DNA from 4 places in the Streptomyces sp. NPDC056628 genome. Region 3 is predicted to be linked to each of the others. Evidence: riboswitches for the same ligand, from Rfam matches in the RefSeq annotation. Region 3 holds a riboswitch; each other region holds the start of a gene.

Region 1 (3,506 bases), on a different contig from region 3:
AGGTCTGCCGCGAGTTGCCGAACGGTCGGCAGACGCTCGCCCTCGACCAGCCGGCCGGTACGGATGAGCGCGGCCAACTGGGCACGGATCTGCTCGTACGGCGGTACCTGGCTGGTGGTGTCGACACGGACGGTGCGCTCACTCATCGTCGCCACTCCCCTCGTCCGCCACACCGTCGTCCACCGCCCGTGGCGCCACCACAGTGAGCAGGGACCATCCGAACGTGAACACACTCAGCAGACCCAGAGGGCAGATCACAACGATGGTGACCGCACCCAGCGGGCCCGCGCAGGGCCCGTCCATGAGCGCGACGAGAAGCATCAGTACGACGAGAAGCACCTGACACGACACCAGGAGTCCCCAGGCTCCCACAATGGCCCAGGCGCGGTCGCGACGCTGCCGGTGGTCGCCCGGCCCGAAGGCGATGCGGCGCAGCGCCCAGACACAGGCAGGGGTTGCGACCGCGAGGGCACCGAACATCGGGCCGCTGTAGTACAGCCCGGGCCACGGACCGACGGAGGCACGCACCCCGTCACAGGCAACCTCCATGACACGCCCCGCCCCGCCTGTCCGGTCACGGGCCGAGGAGGCTGTGACAGCGCCCATGACCAGCAGCGCGAGAAGAGAGCACGCCTCCAGCACGAGCAGGGGCGTCATGCGTGGCGGCACATGGTCGCGCACCAGGCGCGGAGCAAGACTGGCAGTGCGGACCGCTTCCTGAGGACGCAGAGTCAGGGCGTCACCTATCAGGACGCCTCCCACCGCGCACAGGCCGAACGCGGTGACGGCCAACACAAGAGGCGTGGTGATGTCGCCGCTCTCGATCGTGAGCAACTGCCGTGCGATCTCGATACCGATCGCCAGGCCGGACCATCGGGCGTAATGGTCGGCGTGGTCGAGGAACCGGGACTGGAGCGGGACGGTGTCGAGCACGTGAAGATCCCCCAAGGCACCTTGTACCAAACGATGGATACAAGATGCCCTGCTCCGAAAACTTGTGTCAAACCATCGACACAAGAAAGCACCGACACCTCCGCCAGACGAAACCCGCCTCGCGTCATCCACCAGCCCACCAAAGCCCCACTCCCCCAACCGAGCCCGCGAGACGAGGACCACCCCGGACACCGCCAACGGCGGCTGACCCCATGCCGACCTCGGCGACACGCAGACCCGAACCCGCCGTCCCCAGCCATGGGAGGGCGACGGCCAGGAGGACGCCGCGCATCGCGGCCGAGAAGCCGCCGATGCGCAAGCCGAGCACGCCCCTCGCCGCGAGCAATTCCGGGGTCCGACCGGGCCGCCGCGAACAGCGCGCACCCGCAGTCGAACACGACGGCGCTGAGTGCCAGGAGCAGGAGTCCGAACCATGTCGTTCGCAGGGTCGGGTACCCCCTGGGCAGCGTCACCAGCGGCCTGCCCCCCTCCGCCACGGGGGTCAATAGGCCCTATCCGGGGCACAGGGAGCCGACGGCGTGAGGCAGGAGCGAATTCGCGCGGCACCGTTGCAAGGCCGCGGGTTCATCCTCTTCGAAGCGCCGGAGCACGTCGTCCACCCGATGGCCCGGTGGGCGCGAGCCGCGTCCACGATGCGGTGCGGAACACCCCGGGGACGCCGCGACCGGCGCTGACGCCCGTACCGGAAACCGCCCAGGCGGTTCTGGACCAGCGGCACGGCTTCTCAGGGTGGACAGCGCGGCGAAGCTGCGGCGGATGGCCGAGGAGGCGGGGTTCGGCCGCGTGCAGGTCTTCGGCGGGTCCGACGGGCGCCCTTACGACGAGAACGCTGAACGACTCGCTCTCCGGGCCGTACGCGAAGCGTGAGCGAGGCATGGTGCGCGCGGCCGCGGTCCGCGCGCCCTTTTGCCGGCGCCGCGGGGAATCGTAAGATCACCTGGTCATCGCCGCGACGGGAGACAGGAAGCCGGTGCGAATCCGGCACGGTCCCGCCACTGTGACCGGGGAGCGCCCCTCCGACACGCCACTGCGCACCGCGCGGGAAGGCGGAGGAAGCGTCGATCCGGGAGTCAGGACACTGGTCCGTCGCGGGCCCGATCCGAGGAGCGCGGACTCCAGGAGGCTTCACGTGTCCCAGCTGTTCACCCCTGCCCGCACGCGCGGGTTTCTTCGTGCCACGGCTGCTGCCGTGGCTCTGTCGTCAGTGCTGCTGACCACGAGCTGCGGAGCGGCCGACGAGAGCGGCGGGGACGCGAAGGCGACCTCGGCCGTGCCCGAGGGTTTTCCAGTCACCATCGACAACTGCGGCGTGAAGACGACGTACGACAAGCCACCGTCACGGGTGGTCACCATCCACCAGCACCCGGCGGAACTCATGCTCGCCCTCGGCCTGAAGGATCGCATGGTCGGCACGGCCTTCCCCGACTCCGCGGTTCTGCCCGAGCTGAAGAAGGATTACGAGGCGGTTCCCGAACTGGCGCGGAAGGAACCGTCGTTCGAGAAGGTCCTGGATGCCGAACCCGAACTTGTCTACGGCGGCTACGGCAGCGCCTTCGCCGAGAAGGAGGGCCGCTCCCGCACAGCGTTCGCCGACGCGGGCATCGACACCTACCTCAACCGTGAGTACTGCGGCAAGAAGAAGGTGACGATGAAGGACACCTACGACGAGATCCGCACCATCGGCAAGATCTTCGGTGTCTCGGAGCGGGCCGACAAGCTGGTCACCGACCTCAAGGGCCGCGTCGGCAAGGCCGCAGGCACGGTCGAAGGCGAGCCCGAGGTGCCCGTCTTCGTCTACGACAGCGGCGACAAGGCCGCGTTCACCGCGGGCGGCAAGAGCCTGGGCACCGAGCTGATCCGCCTGGCCGGCGGCGAGAACGTCTTCGCCGACCTCGACGACGTCTTCGGCGATGTCTCCTGGGAGCAGGTCATCGAGCGCAAACCGGAGGTCATCGCCATCTACGACTACGCGGGTGCCGGAAGCGTCGAGCAGAAGAAGCGGTTCCTGCTGTCCCAGCCCGCGCTCGCCAACGTACCCGCTGTCAGGAACAAGCGGTTCGTCGTTCTGCCGCTGACCGCCACCCTGGTGGGAATCCGCTCGGCCTACGCGGTCGACGACCTGGCCCGCGGACTGCACCCCGAGAGCTTCCGGTGACCCGGACCGCCACCAGCACGTCCGCCGAGGGGAGGATCCAACCACGTAAGACCACCCAGCCAGGAGAGGGCCGCACACGGCTGGCCGTCACGCTGCTCGTACTCACCGCCCTGCTCGTCGTCTCCACCACTGCGGGACTTGCGGTCGGCTCCGTCCAGGTGCCACCCGGCCAGGTGTGGGGCATCGTGACGCACGCACTGGGTGCCGACTGGCAGCAGCCGGACTGGTCGCGGGCCCGGGAGACCATCGTGGTCGACGTGAGGGCGCCGCGGGTGCTGCTCGGTGCGGTCACCGGCGCCGGCCTTGCGGTGATCGGCACCGCCCTTCAGGCCCTGGTGCGCAACCCGCTCGCCGAGCCGTACCTGCTCGGGGTGTCCTCGGGGGCGTCCCTCGGCGC
Region 2 (3,506 bases), on a different contig from region 3:
GATGGAGGCGATCGTGGCGGTGGGCGCGATCGCCAGCAGCAGCGAGTTGCGCAGCCCGGTCGCGGCGATCCGCTCGCGCAGCGCGGCCCAGCGCGCGGGCCAGGTGAGCTCGACGTCGTAGTGGTCGGGGTGCAGCACGCCCCGCGCGGTCCGCGTCTTCTCCCAGGCGGGCAGCGGGCCGTCGCGCTCGGCGAGGTCGGCGGACGCCTCGTACGCGGCGAGCATGACGCGCTCGGCGATCCGGGTGGACAGCGCCTTGGCCTCGGGGGAGTCGAAGGGCAGCCGCAGCTGGAAGAGGACGTCCTGCAGGCCCATCGCGCCCAGGCCCACCGGACGCCAGCGGGCGTTGGAGCGGCCGGCCTGCTCGGTCGGGTAGAAGTTGATGTCCACGACCCGGTCGAGGAAGGTGACGGCCGTGCGGACCGTCTCGTCCAGGCGCTCCCAGTCGATGTCACCGTCGCGCACGAAGGCGCCGAGGTTGACCGAGCCGAGGTTGCAGACCGCCGTCTCCCCGTCGTCCGTGATCTCCAGGATCTCGGTGCACAGGTTGGAGGAGTGCACGACGTGCCCGGGCAGGGCGGTCTGGTTGGCGGTCCGGTTGGCGGCGTCCTTGAAGGTCATCCAGCCGTTGCCGGTCTGCGCGAGGGTGCGCATCATACGGCCGTACAGCTCACGGGCCGGGAGGGCCTTGCGCGCCAGCCCCGCGCGCTCCGCCTCGCGGTACGCCGCGTCGAACTCCTCGCCCCACAGGTCGACCAGTTCGGGCACGTCGGCGGGGGAGAACAGGCTCCATGGCCCGTCGGCCTCGACCCGGCGCATGAACTCGTCCGGGACCCAGTGCGCGAGGTTCAGGTTGTGTGTACGGCGGGCGTCCTCACCGGTGTTGTCCCGCAGCTCCAGGAACTCCTCGATGTCGGAGTGCCAGGTCTCCAGGTAGACCGCGGCGGCGCCCTTGCGCCGGCCGCCCTGGTTCACGGCGGCGACCGAGGCGTCCAGCGTCTTCAGGAACGGCACGATGCCGTTGGAGTGCCCGTTCGTCCCCCGGATCAGCGAACCCCGGGCACGGACGCGGGAGTACGACAGACCGATGCCGCCCGCGTGCTTGGAGAGGCGCGCGACCTGGTGGTAGCGGTCGTAGATCGAGTCCAGCTCGTCCTTGGGGGAGTCCAGGAGGTAGCACGACGACATCTGGGGGTGCCGGGTGCCGGAGTTGAAGAGGGTGGGGGAGGACGGCAGGTACTCCAGGCGGCTCATCAGCCGGTAGAGCGCGGCGACCTCGTCCACCGCCCCGGCGGTGTCGTCGGCGGCGAGACCGGCGGCGACGCGCAGCAGGAAGTGCTGGGGCGTCTCGATCACCTTGCGGGTGTGCGGGTGCCGCAGCAGGTAGCGGCTGTGGAGGGTGCGCAGACCGAAGTAGCCGAACCGGTCGTCGGCGGCGGGGTCGACGAGCGCGTCGAGCCGGGCGGCGTGCGTCCGGGCGAACGCGGCCGTCCGGTCGGCGACGAGGCCCTCGCGGTGCCCGGTCGCGACCGACTCGGTGAAGGTCGTCACGCCCTGCGAGGCCGCCTCGGCGGCGATGGAGCGGGTGAGCAGCCGCGCGGCCAGCCTGCTGTACGCGGGGTCCTCGGAGATGAGCCCGGCCGCCGCCTCGGTGGCGAGCTCGCGCAGCTCCGTCTCGTCGGCCCGGGCGGACCGGCCGCGCAGCGCGGCGGCGGCGACCCGGCCGGGGTCGGCGTCGGGGAGGTCGGCGGTCAGCTCGGTCAGGGTCCGCAACAGCGCGGCACCGGGACCCTCGTTCTCCGGTTCGGCCGCCGCTGAGGCCGGTTCGGCTGGCGCGATGGTCACGTGAGGCTCTCCCTCGCTCGGCACGGGGCCTTGCGGAGGCAGGGGGCAGCTCACGAGCGCACGGGGCGTCGCGTCCACCGGCCCATTCCACGAGGCCCGGACGTCGGAGCGCACCGGCCAGGGTGGCCGGGACGCACTGCCGGCAGGTCCTCGGACTGACGATGTGCACGCGACATGCACAAGTACACCGTTGCGGGACAGTTCCGGATTCGCACCGGATTCCCCTGCGGCGACAGCGAGCATGAGCATACATCTTGTGCTCGCCTGCCGCGCCACCCCTAGATGTTGTGGCGGACTGGTGTCAGAGCGTCAACTCATAGGTGAGGAGCATGAGGTCGGTCAGCTCCGGCAGGGGGTTCCAGTCCCGGTCCGGAGTGCGGACGAAGCCCATGCGCTCGTAGAGGCGGTGGGCGGAGCGCATGGTGGGCTGGGAGGAGAGGATCACCCGCACACAGCCCTCCGTGGCGCGGGCACGGTCGACGCAGGCGCGGACCAGCGCCTCGCCGGCGCCACGGCCCCGGGCCGCGTGGTCGACGGCGAGCATACGGATCTCCGCCTCGCCGCGGCGGGCCAGATCGGCCATCGGGCCGCCGTCCGGGACGAAGGTCACGCCGCCGAGGACGCGGTCGTGCTCGACGGCCACGAGCACCTGTGCGGCGGCCGCGCGCTTGGCCACGTCCTTGAGCTCGCCGAGGTAGTCGTCGCTCTCGCCGAAGTCGAGGAAGCCGTCCTGGAGATAGGCCCGTGCGGTGATCTCGCCGAGGATGCCGTACTCGCCGGGGTCCGCCTGCCGGATCACGATGTCCATACGGACGAGTCTGCCGTAGGGCGTGTCCCGCCGGTCGGGCCGGGCCCCCCGGCATCATCGACACGACAACCCCCGCGCACACGGCGGCGGGCCGCCGGATTTCTCCGACGGCCCGCCGTGTGCCGGTGGTTCAGTGGGCGGAGCCCGCCGTGGCCGGCGGCAGCTCCACCTGGACGCCGGGGTCGCCCGCGTCCGCCGTGTAGTCCTGCGGCTTCGTCTCGTCGACGCCCTCGGGGGCCTTCGCGGCCCTCAGGACGAAGGTCAGGACGACCGTGACCAGCACATTGAGCACGAACGCCGTCAGACCGATGTAGCCGATCTCACCGATGCCCGGGATCTCCTTGGCCGAGCCGCCGAAGTGCGGCTGGGTCGGGGACGCCACCCCGTACGCGGCGACCGTGCCGTAGATCATGCCGACCGCCCAGCCGGCCAGCAGCGCCCAGCGGTGGAACCAGCGGGTGAACAGGCCGCCGACCAGGGCCGGGAAGGTCTGCAGGATCCAGATGCCGCCCAGCAGCTGGAAGTTGATGGCGACCGTCTTGTCCATGGTGAGGACGAAGACCAGCGCGCCCACCTTCACCAGGAGGGACACGATCTTGGAGACCTTGGTCTCCTGGGCGGGCGTGGCGTCGGGTTTGATGAAGTCCTTGTAGATGTTGCGGGTGAACAGGTTCGCCGCCGCGATGGACATGATCGCCGCCGGCACCAGCGCGCCGATGCCGATGGCCGCGAAGGCCACGCCCGCGAACCAGTCGGGGAACATGTTCTCGAACAGCTGCGGGATCGCCAGCTGCCCGTTCTGCACCTTGATCCCGGCCGCGATCGCCATGAAGCCCAGCAGCGCCAGCAGACC
Region 3 (3,506 bases):
TCCCACAGCGGCTCGTCCCCGCCGGTGGCCTGCTTGACGGCCGTACGCCACTCGTCGGAGCCGCCCGCCGCGTCCGGGGTCCCCAGTTCGATCCCGGTGAAGTCGGGGATTCCCATCAGGACACTCCCATGCGGTCGAGGGTGGCGGACAGGACGGCGACGGCGTCACAGCCCGCGAAGACATGGCCGTCGACGCCGGGGTGGTCCCCGGGCCGCCCGGCGAGGAACACATGCGCGGCGCCGGCCGCCTTCAGCCGTCCGGCGACCTCGGCCGCCTGCTCCTCGTACACGGCGTCGCTGGAGCACAGGCACGCCTCGGTGGCGCCGCTCTCCTCGAAGGTGCCCTCGGTGACGGGCTCGATGCCGCCGGCCTGGAACAGGTTCGAGGCGAAGGTCAGGCGCGTGGTGTGGGCCGCGGCCGGGCCGAGCGCGGCCAGGTAGATCCGCGGCCGGGCGCCGGTCGCGGCCAGATGCGCGTCGGACCGGGCGCGCAGCGCCTCGTACGCCTCGTCGCGGCGCACGCGCGGCAGGCCCCCGGACGGCGGCTCGGGCGCGGGCTCGCGCACCACGGGCTGCTCGGCGAGATACGGGAACTCGCTGACACCGGTGACCGGTTCGCGGCGCTTCGCCAGCTTGCCGGTGCGGGCCTCCCAGGTGGCGGCCAGGTCGTCCCGCAGCCGGCCCGAGCGCAGCGCGGCGGCCTGGCCGCCCGCCTGTTCGATCTGCTGGAAGAACTCCCAGCCCGCGTGGGCGAGTTCGTCCGTCAGCCGCTCCACGTACCAGGAGCCGCCCGCCGGGTCGATGACCCGGGCCAGGTGGGACTCCTCGATGAGGATGGTCGAGGTGTTGCGCGCGATGCGCCGCGCGAACGCGTCGGGCAGGCCCAGCGCGTGGTCGAAGGGCAGCACCGTCACCGAGTCGGCGCCGCCGACGCCGGCCGCGAGCGTGGCGACCGTCGTGCGCAGCATGTTCACCCACGGGTCGCGGCGCGTCATCATCACCGGCGAGGTGACGGCGTGCTGCACCTGGGCGCTGGGTGCCCCGGACACCTCGGTCACCCGCGCCCACAGGCGGCGCGCCGCCCGCAGCTTGGCGATGGTCAGGAACTGGTCGGCGGTGGCCGCGTAGCGGAACTCCAGCTGGGCGGCGGCCTGTTCGACCGTCAGGCCGGCCTCGGTGAGCTCGCGCAGATACGCCACACCGGTCGCCAGCGCGGAACCGAGCTCCTGCGCGGCCGAGCCGCCGGCCTCGTGGTACGGCAGGGCGTCCACGGTCAGCGCCCGCAGCCCCGGGTACTCCTCGGCGCACCGCCGGGCCAGCACGGCGGCCGGCGCGAACGGGAGGGACCTGCCGGTGCGGGCCTCGTGGCCGAGCGGGTCGGCGCCGAGGTTGCCGCGCGCCGCGTCCTTGGCGACGCCGCGCTCCGCGTACAGGTCCAGCAGGGCGTGCGCGGCGGCCTCCGTCGCGGCGCCCGCGTCCAGGACGACCGGGGCGAGGTCGAGGTAGACGCCGTCGAGGGCCCGGCCGAGGGAGGACACCGGGATGCCGGCGTCGCCGAGGACCAGCCAGAGCGAGGTGACGCCGTTCTCCAGGTCCGCCAGCACCACGCCGTCCGTGGCCGTGGTGTGCCGCTGCCGTACGTCCCAGCCGCCGGCCGTGCTGCCCTCGGGGCGCCCGCCCCGGACGAACGGGGCGAAGCCGGGCAGGCCGGGGTCGGGCGCGGCGTCGCGCGCGGTGTACAGGGGGCGGGAGCGCATCCCGTCCTCGAGTGGGGTGGACAGGGCGTCCTCGGCAGCCGTCCCCGACACGTCCTTGCCCGCCTTGCGCAGCACACCCTCCACCAGGTGTTGCCACTGCTCATGGGTTGCGTCAGGGAACTCGGCGGCCAGCGAGAGCCCGTCGTCAGGCAGGACCGTCATGCTCGGATGCTAGGTCAGATCGTCAAAGGAGCAGCAGGGGGCACGGCTGTGACCTTGCCCTCTTCCAGATTGTGACCTGCGTCTCCGCGCTCCTCCGGGGCCTGCGCGGGCACGGCGAAGGAGCGGCTCACGGCCCCGGCTTGATAGCCTCGCGGAGCTGGTCGAGCCCTTTGCGGGGCCAGGGAATCCGGTGCGAATCCGGAACTGACGCGCAGCGGTGAGGGGGACGGGCGGGGCAGGCACGCCACTGGGAGACCGGGAAGGCGCCCCGCCGGGACGAACCCGAGTCCGAAGACCTGCCGGCACCTCCGCGCCCCCGGGCGGGGAAGTCCTCCGCAGGCCGGCTCCGCGTACGAGCCCCGACCCGAAGGCAGTCATGCCCGTACTCCCGCCCCCGCCGTCGTCCGAGCCGCCGCTCCCGGACCGGCGCCCCCCGTCCACGCCCTGCCGGGTCGTGCTCTGCCGCGACTGCTGCTGCGGCAGCCCGAAGGTGACCGGTGTCGACCATGCCCGCCAGGCGGCCCGGCTGAGGGAGAGCGTGCCCGTGCGCGTCTCGGACTGCCTCGACGTCTGCGACCACGCCAACGTGGTCGTCGTCCAGCCCTCCGCCGCGGCGCGGGCGGCGGGCGCCCGCCCGGTCTGGCTCGGCCTCGTCAACGATCCGGACGCCACCGAGGACGTCATCGCCTGGGTCCGGGCAGGCGGCCCCGGCGTCGCCCCCTGCCCCGAGATCCTCGGCCTCCACACCTTCCCCCCGCCCCCGTCCCGCGCCCCCCGGAACGACTGACCGTCAGCAAGGTCGTCGTCACCTCCACCGCCGGGCGCGTGCCGCCGGCCGTGCTGCCCCTCCCGCACACACGGGCCCCCAGGAGGGTCGGTGATCGGGACCCGTACAGCCGCAGCGGCCTGACCGGGCCGGGCGGCCTGATCCGGCCCGCCCGACCTCCACACCTTCACGCCACCCTCGCTCCACACCCCCATGAACGGTTGAACATCGAACGGGCGGTCACGGAAGATCGGACGGACCCGTCCGCGCCGACCGCGAGGTGACGCCCGCCATGTTCACCACCCGTCCCACCCTCCAGGGCACCTTCGGCATGGTGTCCTCCACGCACTGGCTGGCCTCGCAGTCCGCGATGGCGGTCCTGGAGCGCGGCGGCAACGCCTACGACGCCGCCGTGGCCGGCGCGTTCGTGCTGCACGTCGTCGAACCGCACCTGAACGGGCCGGCCGGCGAGGTGCCGATCCTCCTCGCCCCGGCGGGCGGCGAGGTGCGGGTGCTGTGCGGCCAGGGCGTCGCCCCCGCGGGCGCGACCGTCCCCCACTACCGGGGCCTCGGCCTGGACCTCGTCCCCGGCACCGGACCGCTGGCCGCCGCCGTGCCCGGCGCCTTCGACGCCTGGATGGTCCTGCTGCGCGACCACGGCACCCTGGCACCCGCCGACGTCCTGGAGTACGCCATCGGCTACGCCGAGCAAGGACACGCGCCCGTGGAGCGCGTCGGCGAGACCGTCGAGACGGTGCGCGAACTCTTCGAGACCGAGTGGACCTCCTCCGCCGAGGTGTACCTGCCGGACGGCGAGCCGCC
Region 4 (3,506 bases), on a different contig from region 3:
CGCCCCCGACTCGGACCCGCCCACCTGGGTCATCCTCTCCGCCGGCCTGGCCATCGCGCTCGGCACCTACCTGGGCGGCTGGCGGATCATCCGCACGATGGGCAAGGGCCTGACCGACCTCCAGCCGCAGCAGGGCTTCGCCGCCCAGACCAGCGCGGCGACGGTCATCCTGGCCTCTTCCCACCTCGGCTTCTCCCTGTCCACCACGCACTCCGTCTCCGGCTCCGTGATGGGCGCCGGTCTGGGCCGCAAGGGCGGCGTGGTCCGCTGGTCCACGGCCACCCGGATGTTCGTCGCCTGGGGCCTGACCCTGCCGGCCGCCGCGCTGGTCGCCGCGCTCGCCGAGTACGTGACGGGTCTCGGCAAGTGGGGCACCGCCGCCGTCGCGGTCTTCCTGGTCGCCTCCAGCGTCGCCATCTGGAAGATCTCCCGCCGCGAGGTCATCGACCACACCAACGTCACCGACTACGACGAGCCCGCCGGAGTGGTCACCACCGCCATGGCCGCCGTGACCCCGCCCCCCGCGGGCACGGTGACCGAGGACCTCGCGGTCACCCTCCCGGCACCGGCATCCGGACCCGAGCCCTCCAAGGCCTCCGTCTGACCTCCGGTCCTCCCTCCCGGCAACACAAGGAAGCAGCATGAAGATCGACTGGGCGTCCCTCGGCTCCGTCTTCGGTGTCAGTCTCGTCGTCACGGTGGCCCTGGTGGGCCTGTTCACCCTCGGCATCGCGGGCCTCTCGCGCCGCGAACGGGCGGTCGCACAGGGCGACTCGGCCGCGCTCGCGGTCACCGGCGCCTACGCGTGCTTCGCGGCGTGCACGGCGGCCGTGGCGTACGGCATCTATCTCATCGTGGCCTGACGTACGGCGCGCGACTCCTGAGGTGCGTGACGGGACACCGTCGCGCACCTTCGGTGTGTGTGGGCCTGCGCACACTCTCCCGTCGCAGGTCACAGGCAAGTTGACGGCCGTCGCGACCCATGGTGGACTTCCGGAGCCATCTACGGCGGCAGAAGAGGAAGCCGGTGCGAATCCGGCGCGGTCCCGCCACTGTCACCGGGGTAGTAACCCCCGGGAGCCAGGAACTCTCGCCGCCGGTCTCGTCGAACCAGGGCGTGGACACCCTGAGTGAGGACATCACGCGATGCTCGCCTGCCGCTCGTCACGCAGTACCGGACCCCTGTCCGACGCCACCACCGGCTGAACCCCATGCGTGCCGAACGCGTCTTCGCGTACGGCGCCGCCGCCGGACTCCTCGGTGACCTGCTGCTCGGCGATCCACGCCGTGGGCATCCGGTCGCCGCGTTCGGACGTGCCGCGGGCGCCGTGGAACGAGTGTTGTGGCGCGACCACCGCGCCTGGGGTGTGCTGCACACCGCCGTGTGCGCCGGTGGCGCCGTGGCGGCCGCCGCGCTGGGCGCACGTGCCGTGCGCCCCTCCCCCGCCGCCTCCGTCGCCCTGACCGGCGCCGTCACCTGGGCCGTCGTCGGCGGCACGTCGCTCGCCCGGGAGGCCCGGGCCGTCGGACGTGCCCTGGAGGCCGGCGACGTCGAGGCGGCGCGGGCGCGGCTGCCGCATCTGTGCGGCCGGGACCCGCAGGCGCTGGACGCCGACGGGATCGCGCGGGCGGTCGTGGAGTCCGTCGCCGAGAACACCTCGGACGCCGTGGTCGGCGCCCTGGTGTGGGGAGCCGTCGCCGGCGTGCCGGGCCTCGCCGGGTTCCGGGCCGTCAACACCCTCGACGCCATGGTCGGGCACCGCTCCCCCGAGTACCGCCGCTACGGCTGGGCCTCGGCCCGTCTCGACGACGTCGCCGGCTGGCCGGGTGCCCGGCTGACCGCCGCGCTGGCCGCCGTCGCCGGGGGCGACCCCCGGGGCGCCGTACGGGCCTGGCGCGCGGACGCCCACCGGCATCCCAGCCCCAACGCGGGCCCGGTGGAGGCGTCGTTCGCGGGCGCGCTCGGGGTGCGCCTCGGCGGGACGCTGGCGTACGGCGGGCGGGTGGAGCACCGGCCCGTGCTGAACGGCGCCGCCGGACGGGCCGTCCGGGTCGCCGACATCGAGCGGGCCGTGCGTCTCTCGCGGCGGGTGGGGGTGCTCGCCCTGGGCGTGTGCGCCGGGGCGCGGCTCCTGCTCGGGCGGCGCGGGGCGAGAGGACGTGCCTCGTGAAGGGCGGGCTGCTCGTCGCCGGCACGACCTCCGACGCCGGCAAGAGCGTCGTCACCGCCGGGATCTGCCGGTGGCTGGTGCGCCAGGGCGTGAAGGTCGCGCCCTTCAAGGCGCAGAACATGTCGCTGAACTCGTTCGTCACCCGCGAGGGCGCGGAGATCGGGCGGGCGCAGGCCATGCAGGCCCAGGCGTGCCGCGTCGAGCCGACCGCGCTGATGAACCCCGTCCTGCTGAAGCCGGGCGGGGACCAGAGCAGTCAGGTGGTGCTGCTGGGCAGGCCGGTGGGCGAGATGAGCGCGCGCGGCTACCACGGCGGACGGCAGCAGCGGCTGCTCGCCACCGTGCTGGACTCCCTCGCCGAACTGCGGGCCACGTACGACGCGGTGATCTGCGAAGGGGCCGGTTCCCCGGCCGAGATCAACCTGCGGCGCACCGACATCGTGAACATGGGGATCGCACGCGGCGCGGGGCTGCCCGTGCTGGTCGTGGGCGACATCGACCGGGGCGGTGTCTTCGCCTCGTTCTTCGGGACCGTGGCGCTGCTGTCCCGCGAGGACCAGGAGCTGGTCGCCGGCTTCCTCGTCAACAAGTTCCGCGGCGACGTCTCGCTCCTCGAACCCGGCCTCGACATGCTGCACGGCCTCACCGGACGGCGGACGTACGGCGTCCTGCCCTTCCGGCACGGACTCGGCATCGACGAGGAGGACGGCCTGCGAGTGTCGCTGCGCGGGGCGGTGCGCGAGTCCGAGGTGGCCGCCCCGGTCGGCGAGGACGTGCTGCGGGTCGCCGTGTGCGCGGTGCCGCTGATGTCCAACTTCACGGACGTCGACGCGCTCGCCGCCGAACCGGGCGTCGTCGTGCGGTTCGTGGACCGGCCGGAGGAACTGGCCGACGCCGACCTGGTGGTGGTGCCCGGCACCCGGGGCACCGTCCGCGCCCTGGCGTGGCTGCGGGAGCGGGGGCTCGCGCGGGCTCTGGTGCGCCGGGCCGCCGAGGGCCGCCCGATCCTCGGTGTCTGCGGCGGCTTCCAGCTCCTCGGCGAGCACATCGAGGACGACGTCGAGAGCCGTGCCGGTCACGTCGACGGCCTCGGCCTGCTGCCCGTGCGGGTGCGGTTCGCCCGCGAGAAGACCCTGACCCGGCCCGCCGGTGAAGCGCTCGGCGAGCGCGTCGAGGGCTACGAGATCCACCACGGGGTCGCCGAGGTCCTGGCGGGTGAACCCTTCCTGGACGGCTGCCGGGTCGGTCAGACCTGGGGCACCCACTGGCACGGCTCGCTCGAGTCGGACGCCTTCCGGCGCGCCTTCCTGCGGGAGGTGGCGGCCGCCGCGGGCC

The links. A riboswitch is a leader RNA that binds a small molecule or an ion and turns the genes downstream of it on or off. The one in region 3 is predicted to bind cobalamin.
Region 1: another riboswitch for cobalamin. It lies ahead of ACFRAC_RS28360 (ABC transporter substrate-binding protein); the one in region 3 lies ahead of ACFRAC_RS06970 ((2Fe-2S) ferredoxin domain-containing protein).
Region 2: another riboswitch for cobalamin. It lies ahead of ACFRAC_RS10200 (ribonucleoside-diphosphate reductase subunit alpha); the one in region 3 lies ahead of ACFRAC_RS06970 ((2Fe-2S) ferredoxin domain-containing protein).
Region 4: another riboswitch for cobalamin. It lies ahead of ACFRAC_RS27735 (cobalamin biosynthesis protein); the one in region 3 lies ahead of ACFRAC_RS06970 ((2Fe-2S) ferredoxin domain-containing protein).

What each region holds. Positions count from the first base shown of each region.
Region 1 covers NZ_JBHTWG010000030.1:66,238-69,743, forward strand. The annotation lists gene ACFRAC_RS28350 (GntR family transcriptional regulator) at 1-146, opposite strand, end outside; gene ACFRAC_RS28355 (hypothetical protein) at 139-933, opposite strand; cobalamin riboswitch at 1,914-2,035, shown strand; gene ACFRAC_RS28360 (ABC transporter substrate-binding protein) at 2,084-3,109, shown strand; gene ACFRAC_RS28365 (FecCD family ABC transporter permease) at 3,106-3,506, shown strand, end outside.
Region 2 covers NZ_JBHTWG010000005.1:216,350-219,855, forward strand. The annotation lists gene ACFRAC_RS10200 (ribonucleoside-diphosphate reductase subunit alpha) at 1-1,845, opposite strand, end outside; cobalamin riboswitch at 1,969-2,101, opposite strand; gene ACFRAC_RS10205 (GNAT family N-acetyltransferase) at 2,147-2,653, opposite strand; gene mctP (monocarboxylate uptake permease MctP) at 2,784-3,506, opposite strand, start outside.
Region 3 covers NZ_JBHTWG010000003.1:292,835-296,340, forward strand. The annotation lists gene scpA (methylmalonyl-CoA mutase) at 1-116, opposite strand, end outside; gene ACFRAC_RS06965 (methylmalonyl-CoA mutase family protein) at 116-1,918, opposite strand; cobalamin riboswitch at 2,060-2,237, shown strand; gene ACFRAC_RS06970 ((2Fe-2S) ferredoxin domain-containing protein) at 2,295-2,705, shown strand; gene ACFRAC_RS06975 (gamma-glutamyltransferase family protein) at 2,977-3,506, shown strand, end outside.
Region 4 covers NZ_JBHTWG010000029.1:28,907-32,412, forward strand. The annotation lists gene ACFRAC_RS27725 (anion permease) at 1-604, shown strand, start outside; gene ACFRAC_RS27730 (hypothetical protein) at 642-863, shown strand; cobalamin riboswitch at 970-1,113, shown strand; gene ACFRAC_RS27735 (cobalamin biosynthesis protein) at 1,212-2,171, shown strand; gene ACFRAC_RS27740 (cobyric acid synthase) at 2,168-3,506, shown strand, end outside.